2 regions of the Bacillus sp. Brlt_9 genome follow, and region 1 is predicted to be linked to the other one. Evidence: riboswitches for the same ligand, from Rfam matches in the RefSeq annotation. Region 1 holds a riboswitch; the other holds the start of a gene.
What was found. A riboswitch is a leader RNA that binds a small molecule or an ion and turns the genes downstream of it on or off. The one in region 1 is predicted to bind cyclic di-AMP.
Positions count from the first base shown of each region.

Region 2: linked by a shared signal. The riboswitch ahead of VF726_RS03605 (APC family permease) and the one ahead of VF726_RS28220 (SipW-dependent-type signal peptide-containing protein) in region 1 are both predicted to bind cyclic di-AMP.

Region 1 is NZ_JAYJLO010000012.1:58,031-65,263, forward strand. Features, by position in the region: gene VF726_RS28190 (MFS transporter) at 1-271, shown strand, start outside; gene kdpDN (KdpD-like non-kinase potassium sensor) at 294-1,448, opposite strand; gene kdpC (K(+)-transporting ATPase subunit C) at 1,505-2,086, opposite strand; gene kdpB (potassium-transporting ATPase subunit KdpB) at 2,103-4,193, opposite strand; gene kdpA (potassium-transporting ATPase subunit KdpA) at 4,207-5,874, opposite strand; gene kdpF (K(+)-transporting ATPase subunit F) at 5,894-5,974, opposite strand; gene VF726_RS28220 (SipW-dependent-type signal peptide-containing protein) at 5,971-6,075, opposite strand; cyclic di-AMP (ydaO/yuaA leader) riboswitch at 6,171-6,316, opposite strand; gene VF726_RS28225 (hypothetical protein) at 6,578-6,808, opposite strand; gene VF726_RS28230 (hypothetical protein) at 6,825-7,211, opposite strand.
Region 2 is NZ_JAYJLO010000001.1:687,705-694,937, reverse strand. Features, by position in the region: gene VF726_RS03605 (APC family permease) at 1-1,805, opposite strand, end outside; cyclic di-AMP (ydaO/yuaA leader) riboswitch at 1,950-2,096, opposite strand; gene VF726_RS03600 (hypothetical protein) at 2,236-2,364, shown strand; gene panE (2-dehydropantoate 2-reductase) at 2,420-3,364, opposite strand; gene VF726_RS03590 (hypothetical protein) at 3,540-5,015, shown strand; gene trhO (oxygen-dependent tRNA uridine(34) hydroxylase TrhO) at 5,199-6,158, opposite strand; gene VF726_RS03580 (Nramp family divalent metal transporter) at 6,634-7,233, shown strand, end outside.

The sequences.
Region 1 (7,233 bases):
TACATCTTTATACGGTTTTAGTATGGGACTTTCTATGCCAACTCACACTACTTTATTAACAGAAGAATTCGTACAAGAACGCGCAACTGCTATCGGTATGTATAACTTCATCCGCTATCTCGGTATGGGCACAGGACCACTTGTAGGTGGATTTCTTTTATGTAATCAAAATTACTTTTGGATTTTCTTCCTAGGTGCAATTACATTTCTACTTATCATTTTATATGCAATGAAAATGATACATTTTCATGCTTTACAAAAAGCAAAATAGAGACCTACAAATGGTCTCTATTCTATACTCTTTGATCTGCAACGATATGAATATCGATATACTTCGTTTCTCTCATGATTTCATTTACAATTGAACCTTTTCGTATTTCTTCCCAGCGTGTTCTTGCCGATTGTCCGAGTAAAATTTGCGTTACTTGTAGTCTTTTCGCGACTTCAATAATAACATCCGCTGGCTTTCTTCCTTTTGCCTCTTCTAAAACAAAACATGCATCAAATTGATTCGTAAGCGCCTTCCACTCTTCAATTGTTTGCTTTTTCCCTGCTGAAAGAGAATCTATATTTTCCCTTTCAACATTTAATACATACAATTCAGCGTTTAGCCGATCAGCCATGCGCCATCCCCGTCTTATTAATTTTTCAGCTGTTGAACTGTATTGTACACAAACGAGTATTTTTTCTTTCACGCCAATCGGTTCTATAACGGTTTGGCTAATCTTCTCGTCCATATCATCAGCAACTTCACGAAGTGATAATTCTCTTAGTGCTCCTAAATTATTGAGCGTAAAGAAATTTTGTAAGCTTTGCTCTATTTTTTCTTCCTTATATATTTTCCCGTCTATTAATCTCTTCCTTAATACTTCGGGCGTTGCATCGACAAGCTGAATTTCGTTTGCTTTTTGTAAAATAAAGTCTGGAATACGTTCCCTTACTTTGACATTCGTAATTTGAGCTACAATATCATGAACACTTTCTAAATGCTGAATGTTAAACGCTGATAAGACGGATATACCGGCATCTAACAATTCTTGTACATCCATATAACGTTTCTTATTTTTAGATCCAGGAATATTACTATGAGCCAGTTCATCCACAACAACTACCTGTGGTGCACGTTTTATAATTCCTTCCACATCGAGTTCATAAAATACTTTCCCTTTATAATCTATTTCTTTTAAAGGAACTTTTTCTAAATCAGCAATTGCGTCTTCTGTCTCTTTTCTTCCGTGCGTTTCAATTAAACCAATTACAATATCCATACCATCCTTTTTCATCTCTCTAGCATCAAGTAGCATTTTATAACTTTTCCCAACTCCTGGAGCTGCTCCTACATATAGCTTTAACTTCCCGCGATTTTGCTGACGAATATATTCTAAATACTCTTCTGGTGTTCGCCTCTGAAAAGTTGGTTTATAGTCATCCGCATACAAAACACTCACAACCTTTCTTTCGAAACAACGCTACCTCAATCCGTTAGATTGAGGTAGCACTGTTACTATTTCATTAGTTTCTGTAATTCTAAATTTAGCTTTAAAACGTTCACGCGGTTTTCTCCAAATAAGCCAAGTGCCGCACCTTCCGTTTGATCTTTAATCAATTGATCTAGCATTTCTTTCGGAATATTTGTTAATTTCGAGATGCGATCTACCTGCACAGAAGCTGCCTTCGGACTAATGTCAGGATCAAGCCCTGAACCTGAATTTGTCACTAAATCGATTGGCACTTCTGTAACTGGAACAGCCCGGTTTTGTTTCTGCCACTCTTCAATACTTTTCTCTACTCGTTTCTCTAAATCTGGATTAGACGGTGCATAGTTATTTGAACCAGATGCCTCTGCCTTATATTCAATACTAGAAACACGCCCATGAAAATAACGTGGATCTGTGAAATTTTGACCGATTAATTTAGAACCAATCACTTCATTTTTATCATTATATATTAAACTTCCATCCGCATTATCCTTCATTACTGCTTGTGCAATACCAGTTACAATAAGCGGATATACAAGGCCGCACAAAACTAAAAATGTAAAAGTAATCCGGATGATTGGTGCTAGTATACTTTGTTTCTTCGCCATCTTTTTCCCCTCTTCCCTATATGAACAAGCCGACAATTATATCAATTACTTTAATTCCAATGAACGGTACAATCACTCCGCCAAGCCCATAAATAAGTAGGTTTCGGCCAAGTAGCGCATTCGAACTCATCGGTTTATATGCGATACCTTTCATCGCCAATGGAATAAGTAACGGAATAATAACAGCGTTAAATAGTAATGCTGATAAAATCGCTGACAGTGGTGATGTTAATTTCATAATGTTTAATGCTTCCATTTGCGGAATCGCAAGTGTAAACATCGCTGGGATGATTGCAAAATATTTTGCAATATCGTTCGCAATACTAAACGTAGTTAACGCACCACGCGTCATTAATAATTGCTTACCGATTCCTACAACCTCAATAATTTTTGTCGGGTTGGAATCTAAATCAATCATATTCGCTGCTTCTTTCGCAGCTGTCGTCCCACTATTCATCGCTAATCCAACGTCTGCCTGCGCCAATGCTGGTGCATCATTTGTACCATCACCTGTCATCGCTACAAGTTTCCCTTTCTCTTGCTCTGCTTTAATAACCGCAATTTTATCTTCTGGCTTACACTCAGCAACGAATTCATCTACTCCTGCTTCTTTTGCAATGGTTGCTGCTGTCAATGGGTTATCACCCGTACACATAACCGTTTTAATCCCCATTTGGCGTAATTGTTCAAAACGTTCACGCATACCAGGTTTTACTGTATCCTTTAAATAAATTAAACCGTAAATACGATTATCCACTGCAACGACAAGTGGTGTTCCGCCCTCTTTTGAAATGAAGTCTGCTTTTTGATTTACATCTTTCGGAATTGTTCCACCTTGTGACCTAACCCATTCAATCACGCTACCTACAGCACCTTTTCTCACTTTCGTTCCGTCTTGTAAATCGACACCACTCATTCTCGTTTCTGCTTTAAATGGAACAAATTCACCTTGTTCTGCAAGTGCTCTATCATATGATAAAGATTTCGTTTTTACATATTCAATAACAGATCGGCCTTCTGGTGTTTCATCTAAAACAGAACTAATTGCTGCCCATTTTCCTACTTGCTCAATCGTTTCATTCCCTACAGGAAGCAATGTATGAGCCATTCGGTTTCCGAAAGTAATCGTACCTGTTTTATCTAAAATAATTGTATTAATATCACCCGCAGCTTCTACTGCTTTACCGGACATCGCTAACACGTTAAACTTTGTCACGCGGTCCATTCCAGCAATACCAATTGCTGATAATAAACCACCAATTGTCGTTGGAATTAAACAAACTAACAACGCGACAAGTACAGCTGTATCAATTTGAAACCCTAAATAGTTTGTAAAAATCGGTAACGTCACAACGACGATTAAGAAAATAAGAGTTAAGCTCGTTAATACTGTATTTAAAGCAATCTCATTCGGCGTTTTTTGACGAGCAGCTCCTTCTACTAACGAAATCATTTTATCAATAAATGATTCACCAGGATTACTCGTAATAGTAATCGTAATTTCATCACTGACGACCATCGTACCACCTGTTACGGAACAAAAATCACCGCCCGCTTCTTTTATAACAGGAGCGGATTCCCCTGTAATCGCAGATTCATCAACAGACGCTAATCCTTTAATTACTTCCCCATCACTTGGAATCATTTCTCCTTGTTTTACAATAACAACGTCACCTTTTCTCAGATCCGTTGCTGAAACTTGAACAATGTCTCCATTTTCTTTTACAACATTTGCAAACACATCTTTCTTCGACTGTTTTAAAGAATCGGCTTGCGCTTTCCCCCGTCCTTCCGCTAATGCTTCTGCAAAGTTAGCAAATAAAACTGTAAATAAGAGAATGAGAGAAACTGTTATATTAAACCATCCTGGTACACTACTAGAACGACTTGGAAGAAACGATAAAATAAACGTAATGATAAATCCAATTTCTACAACGAACATAATCGGATTCTTGATCATGACTTTCGGATTCAATTTCGCAAAGGATTGTTTCATCGCATGTGTCACGATATCACGATCCATCGTTTTCGCTTGTCTAACTTCATCTTCTACAGCATGTATATGTGACTCATTTACTCTTTTTTCTTTTACTACTACCGGTCTCATCATTTACCCTCCATTACTTCAATGTAAGAAATTCTGCAATTGGACCGAGTACTAACATCGGGAAGAATGTTAATGCACCGACAATTACAATTGTTCCGATGAAAATACCGCCAAATAAACTATTATCCGTACGGAACGTTCCGACTGTTTCTGGCACAACCGTCTTTTCTTTCAATGAAGCTGCAACAGCTAGCATCGTAATTAAACTGAAATAGCGCCCTAAAAACATAACTAAGCCAGTTGTAATATTCCAAAACGGTGTATTATCCGCTAACCCTTCAAATCCAGATCCGTTATTCGCAGCTGACGATGTGTATTCATATACCACTTGCGTTAAACCGTGGAAACCAGAATGAGAAATGGCATCCGTTCCTAAACTTGTTGAAAGAGCTAATGCTGAAAACCCTAAAATAAGCAGTGGATGAAATAGTATCGTTACCGCAATTAATTTCATTTCCTTACCTTCAATTTTCTTACCTAAAAACTCTGGTGTACGTCCAACCATCAATCCAGATATAAAGACTGCGATAATCGCATACATAATAATGTTCACAAAACCTGCTCCAACGCCGCCGTATACTGTATTTAACATCATATTTACGAGTGGTACTAACCCGCCAATTGGTGTTAACGTATCATGCATCGTATTCACAGCACCTGTTTCGGCAGCTGTCGTCACTGTTGCGTATAGGGAAGAAAATACTGTTCCAAATCGTACTTCTTTTCCTTCCGTACTTCCTTGTACATGCTGTATACCCATTCCATTTAACGCTGGATTTCCATGTAGTTCAGATGTCGTAATCGTTATAAACCCTACTAAAAACACCATAAATAGTGACACGAAAAGGATACGACCTTGCTTTTTATTTCCTACCATTCGTCCGTACGTAAATGGAAGTGCTGTTGGCAATAACATCATAAGCATCATTTGCAAAATATTACTCATTTGTCCTGGGTTTTCAAAAGGATGCGTAGAGTTTGCTCCGAAAAATCCACCGCCGTTATTTCCAAGTTCCTTAATGGACACGAATGATGCAACTGGCCCGCGTAATATACTTTGCTTTGCCCCATCAATCGTTTGTGCCGTAACTGCACCGTCTAACGTTTGTGGTACACCAAGTGCGACAAAGACTAATGCCGCAATAAATGCGATAGGAAGAAATACTCTCGTTAAAGCTCTCGTAAAATCAACGAAAAAGTTACCGAGCTCTTTTCCAGCGAGCCCTCTTATAAATGCCATAACGAGCGCTAACGTCGTTGCCGGTGCTGCAAACATTAAGAATGTAATTCCGATTAATTGTGATAAATAAGATAAACCATTTTCACCGCTATAATGCTGTAAGTTTGTATCGGCCATAAAACTAATTGCTGTATTAAAAGCGAGCGTAGGCTCCATTCCTTCAATGTGTGCTGGATTTAATGGCAATACTCCTTGTAGTCTGAAAATGAAATATACGACAACGATCATAAATCCATTTAATAAAACTAATGATAGTGCGTACTGTTTCCACGTTTGATTGTATTCTTTTACACCCGTAATTTTAAAAATAAGTTTTTCAAAAGGCCCGAATACTTTATCTAGCTTTTTACTACCTTGAAAAGCTTTCTCTAAATAAATTCCCGTTGGCTTTGCCACAAGAATAAACAACAACATTGTAATAACAACTGCGACCCAGATCATAATGAATGACTCCCCCTAATTAAAACTTTTCCGGATTTAATAATGCATACACTAAGTACACCGTAATTGCTGCAACAATAATCGATAAGGCAATCGTCATGATTTCTTCCCTTCTTTCACAACTTTATCTGACCAACTTGCAAGACTTGCCATCGATGCGACTAACACAACAAAAATCCCGATCATTACAACATCTAACATAGCTACCCCTCACTTTTGTTAAATTTTACCAATTAAATATTAAAAAAGAACACTGAGCTCTACTCAGTGTTCAAAAAATGAACAACAAAAAGTAAACCTCCTCTCTAAACGCTTACGAGGTTAGCTGTCGGATTCGGGCCTAAAGAGTAGCCCTACTTTCAAAACTGAAAGATTCACCCCAAGTGACGATGCACAAAATTGGTTCCCCCGCTCCATTTCTGGAACTCAGCGATTTTAGGTTTTTTTGGAAATTTTATGAATGATTTATGAGAGTAAATATACTCCTCTATATTTCACTTGTAAAGAGGCAAATTACTGAAAATAAGAAAATATCCATCTATTTAAACGCTTACATTGAGTGTTATTAATATTCTTTCATCTATTTTCTCGTCTTTTCTTTCTTTTTCATAGAAATGATATTTTAAATACGAAATAAAAAGAGCGAATGACATACAGTGCATAGCTTGTTGCACTTAGCATTCGCTCTTTTTTCATTCAACTTTTATTCTCCTCGTAAAAATGTACGCAAATTTCTCCCGCGAATATAAACTTGTGACAATTCTGCATGTAGCTGCTCATATTCGATAACATCTGTTTTTAAATATAAAGCGTCTTTCGATGGCAATATAATATAGGGCCTTGGAAAAATAGGATCGAGCACCACCAATTCTTGAACTCGCTCTACCGATACCGCCCAACGATTCGCTATATCTCCTAGTAACAACACATTCATCTTCTTTTCCCCCGCCCTATTCAAAAAATAAAAAAGAAATATTATCACAATTCGTAAACACGACAAATGTAGCTCCAATTGTTTCATAGAGCCTCGCTGGATATCGTTTATTCCTTGTAACAACAGTAATAGGTGCTTGAAAAGAAAAGCGAATGTGTTCTGTAAAGAAGCTAACGATTGGCAGCTCATCACCTAGTAAAATCACCTTCTTAATACACTCACAAATACTAGTAAAATCCTGCTTCTGACTACAATTATACGTCCAATCAAACCCGCAATTCCTAACTTCAGCCGCTATCTCTTCATTTGCTGTAAAAATAATTAACTCATGTTGAAAAGCTACTAAATCTACTAAACTATTTACCTTGCTTTCTTCTCCAACACAAATAAGTGTTAGCTCCATGTACCTCATCCTCCTTAGCATA
Region 2 (7,233 bases), on a different contig from region 1:
ACTGTCGTAATAACAACATTTCGCTTATAGAGTAAATACGCACGAATGAGTAAACTAGATTGATTATGAAGAATGTTATGCCAACCTTTTTTCGGAATGAACTGTGGTATAACTACAGTTACTCGGTAATTTGATTCACTCGCTTTATATTGCACTGTATCAATAAACTTTGTTAGCGGTTGAAGAATACTTCTATAATGAGAATGTAACGTAACAAGTCTTACTTCAGGTTGCCACTTCTTCCATTTCTCTTCAAATTTCTTTTCCTCTTCCCTGTCAAAAGCAACATATACAGCGATAACTTGATCTGCAGAAAGAGACTTCGCATAATTTAATGAATTCTCTACTACATGTGTCATACCAGCTACAGGAACGACGATTACATTTCCTTCTATTGGAACAATTCTCTCACAAGTTTTTAAACTTAATTGATCGCCTACTGCATCATAATGCTTCTTAATTCGGTGGAACAGGAATATGATTGCAGGTAAGAATATAAGGATCGACCAAACTTGTGCGAATTTAGTTAAAAAGAACATACTCATTACGATAAAACTAATGACTGCTCCTATTAAATTGACCGTTAATCTCAAAGCCCATCCTTCAGGTTTTTCACGAAGCCATTTTAATACCATACCCGTTTGAGAAAGGGTAAACGGAATAAATACACCTACTGCGTATAACGGAATTAAATGTTCCGTTTGTCCTTGGAAAGCTACAATTAAAATAATCGATGCGATTCCAAGTATAATAATTCCGTTTGAGTATCCTAGGCGGTCTCCTCTAATCATAAACATTCTCGGTATAAACTTATCTTTTGCAAGATTAACTGCTAATAGTGGGAATGCAGAATAACCTGTATTAGCAGCAAGAATTAATATTAAAGCAGTTGTACCTTGTATGAAATAGTACATGAAATTACGTCCAAATGTTTGTTCAGCAATTTGTGAAACAACTGTTACTTCTTTACTTGGAGAAATTCCGTAATAATAAGCTAAGAACACAATTCCTGAAAATAAAACTGCAAGTAATGCACCCATTGCAAGCAATGTTTTCGCTGCATTGTTTGGCGCAGGATCTTTAAAGTTCGGAATTGCATTTGAAATTGCTTCAACACCTGTTAAAGCAGAACTACCTGATGCAAATGCTCTTAGTAATAAAAATAAACTAATCCCTGCAACTGGTGTTCCAATCGGCGTGTGTAAAGTTGGTGACACGTGCCCCGTTAAAATATTGTATATCCCTACACCAATTAATATAAATAGTGCCAAAACGAATAAATAAACAGGATATGCTAAAACGGAAGCTGATTCCGTTACACCTCTTAAATTTAAGATGGTAATAAATATAACAAATATAATCGCAATGATTACATTATGTGCATGTAAACTAGGAAAAGCAGATGTGAGCGCATCTGTACCTGCAGACACACTTACTGCAACAGTTAAAATATAGTCAACTAATAAAGATCCTCCAGCAATTAAGCCTGGATTCATCCCTAAATTTTCTTTTGATACAACATACGCGCCCCCGCCATGCGGATAAGCAAAAATAATTTGACGATAAGATAAAATAAGGGCCGTCAATAATACTAATACCCCAACAGCGATTGGAATGGAATACCAATAAGCGATCGCTCCAACACCTGCTAAAGCAATTAAAATTTGCTCTGGACCGTAAGCAACTGATGACAATGCGTCAGAAGATAAAATAGCTAAAGCTTTCGTTTTATTAAGCTTCTGTTCTCCAAGCTCTGTTGATTTTAACGGTCTTCCAATTAAAAATCTTTTAATAGATGAAACCACTGCTGTCCACTCTCCAATAATTTTGTACGAACTTTTCTGCTAGTTATAGCGGATAAACGATTTCTTCAGAAAACAAAAAATGTCTACAAGCCATAACGAAATAGACTTGTAGACATTATATTTTTTGTCGCACAAGCTCCACCTTCCTTCTCAATATAACGCTTACGAGGTTAGCTGTCGGATTCGGGCCTATGAGTAGCCCTACCTTTTTCAAGGATTCACCCCATTGGATTAAGAACTAATCCATAAGAACGGGTCCCCCGCACCATGCGGTTTCAGCGATTTAGAAAATTGAAACTGTGGATTATAATACTCCTTTATTTTCAAAATGTAAACAAAAATTTTTAAAAAGAAAAAATTAAAATGATTGCGCATAATCCGCCGGTAAATATACATAATGAATACTAAAAAATCAATAAAGGAGACCTATATGACTAAAGAAAAGAAGCCTATTTTTTCCGATTCCTATTTAGATGCATTAGCAAATGAAATTAATCAATTATACGGTAAACGTGAACAGGAAATAAATTTGACAGATAGAACAAAAAGAAATAAATGATTTGTCATAAAAAAAGAAAGCAATACACTTATATATTGCTTTCTTTTTTATTTTTTCATACATCCAATTGTATTGCTGATTTGTTAGAGGTCATTTCTTCATACACTTTCAAATTTTGATATACTGATCCTAATAATGGTGCTTCTATAGAAAATTGTTCCGCTACATCTAGTAAGTATCCTTGTAAGTGCTTCGCTTCAATAGACGAACCTTTTTCCATATCACGCTGCATCGATGACTTCATATTATACGAAATTTTATCAATTGTTTTCATATGTTCTTGGACAATATTATCTTTAATTGGTGCTCCTACACATCTCATAATTTGCATACATTCTTCAAATAAGTTTTGGATAAAATCGCGTCCACCTTTGCTTTCACGAATCGGTCCTATCGGTGCCCGCATTAATGTTGTCACACCTGACATTACAGTAATAAATAAATATTTATGCCACATATCTTGCATAATGTTTTCACTTAAAATAAAACTAGATTTCGTACCTGCAAATGCTTTAGAAATATGCTTTATTCTCTCTGAATCTTGAGACTTCATTTCTCCAAACACAAGTCTGTTGGCAGCGCTAGTTTGTACAATTTCTCCTTGATCGTTTAACGTCGTCTCGATAAAGCATAAACCGCCAATTACTTTATCCTCACCGAGTTCCTTTTGTAATAGTGATAAATGAGCGATACCATTTAGCAACGGAATGATTACAGTACTTTCGCCAACAAACGGTTTCAAATCTTGAACTGCCTCGTTTAAGTGATACGCTTTTGTTGAAAATAGAATCACATCAAATGGAGCAGTTTGATCTTCTTTCGTTATTAATTTCGGTTGGAAGGAAAAATCACCGTTAATACTTCTGATTACAAGTCCTCTTTCCTCCAATTGTTTTTTACGTTTACTACGAACAAGAAACGTAACATCTTCCCCTTTTTCGACTAATCGGCCACCAAAAAATCCTCCAACGCCTCCCGCTCCTAATACTAAAATACGCATACAACATCCCCCTTTTCAAAATACAATTTTATAACATTCAGTATACATAACATTATACATGTCCCCTACTAAATAAGCTGAATTTTCATTCTTAATCAAGTATAAAACAGTGGTTATTTTCAAATGAATTTGGGCATGTTGTTTTTATAGCATATTTGGAAAGGAAACAATGTAAATGGAGGCAATACATACAATCGAGGAAAAAGATGTAACAACAGCTATATTTCAATTTATATTCCCGTTTTCTTTTAAAACTGGGTATGAACAAAATATGTTCCCTTTCTTACAGAAAAATGACTTTCGTCCTTTTCGACTCGATCATCTTGAAAATGAAAATACATACTATGGAAAGTTTCAAGTTTCACATCAAAATATGGAAGCATACTATCTTTCATTTACAAATAAAATTTTATTTCCTCATTCAGAGCATCAAAAGGGGTTACAGCGCTATTCTAAAGACCTTAACTTAACTGGACATTTAACAACAAATCTTATTTCCGTTCCATTTAAGATTCATTCTATTGACGTAACACTTTGTCCTTATGAGCTTGGCTTCTTAACAATTCGGACAGAAGTAGAGACCGCTCCAAACATGACATTATCAGAAGCAATTGAATTCGCCGCCCGCTTCCGTGTACTTGAAACTAAAAATGATACAAATGAAACGATTTGTATTGAATGTAATGGAAAAAAGTATTCCCAAGTGGAAAGATTCATTTTTGGTTATTTATTTCATGGCGTAACAGATTTCTTTGAGAAGAAGAGATTAAGAAGTTCTTACTTTCAAACCTTTCCTTTCTTTGAAGACCAAAGAATGTACGTTCAAACTTTATTATCTATAAAAGAAGATATGGAACTGAATGAAGTGGATGTTTATCGTACTTCCAGCCTTTCTGGGTTAACAAGTGATGGCAAGGCATATGTGAGTGCAAATAATCTGCTTTATATTCATGATTATTTAAAACAACATGCTTACCAAAGATGGGCTCCGAATCGCTATTTCATAATGGAAGAACATATATTCACATGTGTAACAAATGAAGGAGAACGCGAATTTATTAAACTTGCGAGTCAAATGTATGGGGAGTTTTATTACGCTTTATTATTAAATCTATTTCATAAAATTGTTTTATTAAAAATGGCGAACGCTTATGCTGAACTAAACATTGAACAAGATACAAATGAAATAGAAAAATTAATTTACTCAATCAATTCGTTTACGGCGAATTACTTTTCTTTAGAGCTAGTATCCCAATCACAGAGTGAAGACATTTTCTTTCGCTTAAGAAAGCTTTTTAACATCGAGGGGTTATACTCAAATGCAAAACAAAATCTTGATAGTTTGTTTAAATATCAAGAAAATGTCTCAGCTAAGAAAGATAGCCTTTTATTATTAATTTTAACGCTCTACTCTGTAGTAGGCCAAATGTTAGGGTTTACTATGATTGATCTCTTAAGAAATACCGATTCAAACAAAATATCATCGCCACTTGAATTTTTCGCACTCTTAATAGCAATTAGCGGCATCGTCATTTCACTTATTTTAGGTGCGCAAAGTTTATACCAATGGAGTCTACAACATAAACGAAGAAAAGCATGGGTAAAACAAACTGTTCTTTCTGCTGTGAAAGAGAAAGATGATAAAAATTAAAAATGCGTGGCGCATTTCAGTGAGTGAAATTTATATCAGCGGTTTTTCGATTATATCAGCGCAACTCGAAATATATCGGCGATTTTCAAAACATATCGACTTACCGACAATAACTGACAAAAATACATCATAAAAAAGTACTCCAAACTAAAAATTGGAGTACTTTTTTTACACTAATTTAGCTTACTTCCCTGCTTCGATTTTCTCTAATGCAGCAGCTACTTGCTCTTCAGTTAATTCGTGTTGTATTACGTAGCGATTACGTGGGCTTACACGACATTCATGAGAACATGCACGTAAATATTTCGCTTCGTTTTCTTCAGAACATAAAATTTTCTTGTTACATTCTGGATTTGAACAGTTTACATAGCGCTCACAAGGTTCACCTGTAAAGTGGTCTTTACCAACAATAACATGTTCTTTTTGGTTTACTGGTACAGCGATACGCTCATCGAACACGTAACATTGTCCATCCCAAAGCTCACCTTGTACTTCTGGGTCTTTACCGTACGTTACAATACCGCCGTGAAGCTGGCTTACATCTTCGTAACCTTCACGAACTAACCAACCAGAGAACTTCTCACAACGAATTCCGCCAGTACAATAAGTTAAAATCTTTTTACCTTCAAGCGTTTCTTTGTTTTCTCTAATCCAATCTGGTAATTCACGGAATGATTCAATATCAGGTTTGATTGCACCTTTAAAGTGACCTAAATCAAATTCATAATCATTTCGTGCATCAATGATAACTGTGTCTTCTTGTTTCATTGCCTCATAAAAATCTTTTGGCTCTAAATACTTACCAGTAATTTCGTGTGGGTTAATGTCATCTTCTAGACGCAGTGTAACTAATTCTGGACGAGGACGCACGTGCATTTTCTTGAATGCATGCCCCTCTTCTTCATCTATTTTAAATACAATACCGTCAAAACGTGGATCATTGTTCATCGCTTCCATGTATTTCTCTGTTTGTTCTACAGTACCAGAACAAGTTCCGTTAATACCTTCTTTTGCTACAAGAATTCTACCTTTTAATTCAAGTGAATTACAAAATGCTAAATGCTCTGCCGCGAATTCTTCTGGGTTTTCAATTGTTGTGTACATGTAATATAGTAATACTCTATATGGTTTTGTAGTTGCCAATGTGTTTCTACCACCTATCTAATTTTTAAAATCATGTATAAGTTAACGTTCATATCAAAACATATATAATAAGAAAATGAATCCCATTTTCTTTTCTTTATACTATTTTCTATCAGTTAACAAAAATAAAAAACAAGATTACACACCAAAACACTGTGGTTATGTTGCAATCCCAATATATTATATATCATACAAATGCAATTCCATCAATTAATATGCTATATTATCGGCTTTATGTTCACATAAATTTCAAAAATAGCCCTTTAATTCATTATGTTTCCCCACGTCATCACACCATAAACTCCCAATTTTTTATAACATCACACTATCAATTGCGTAAAGGCATATAATTTGCACTAAGGAAACATTTGTGTTCAAATAAAAATATCACCAATACATTTAAATGTATTGAAATAAACAGTAAGAATACTTACAATAATTTCATCAAGTTAACATTTCAAAGGGGAAAACGACTATGAATAAAGATATATCAAAAGATGAACAAGTCCCTTCTCAAAGTACAACTGTTCAATCAGCGCATTTAGCATTAAGCGGACAAACGAAAGGTTTAAAAAGACTACTACCCTTTTTAGGTCCCGCTTTCATCGCTTCAGTCGCTTATATTGATCCTGGCAATTTCGCGACAAATATTGCCGCTGGATCACAATATGGATATTTATTACTCTGGGTAATTCTCGCTTCTAATTTAATGGCTGTATTAATCCAAACTTTATCAGCTAAATTAGGAATTGCTACAGGCAGGAACCTTCCTGAAATAGCTCGAGAAAACTTCCCAAAGCCTGTATCCATCGGCTTATGGATACAAGGTGAACTCGTTATTATGGCTACTGATTTAGCTGAATTTATCGGGGCAGCACTCGGATTGTATTTATTATTTGGAATTCCGATGTTACCTGCCGCTTTAATTACAGCAGTCGGCTCATTTATTATTCTTGAGTTTCAACGCAGAGGATTTCGTCCATTAGAAGCTATCATAACAGGAATGATTTTCATCGTTGTTATTGCTTTTGGTGTACAAGTCTTTTATGCAAAACCGGAATTAAGTCCTCTACTT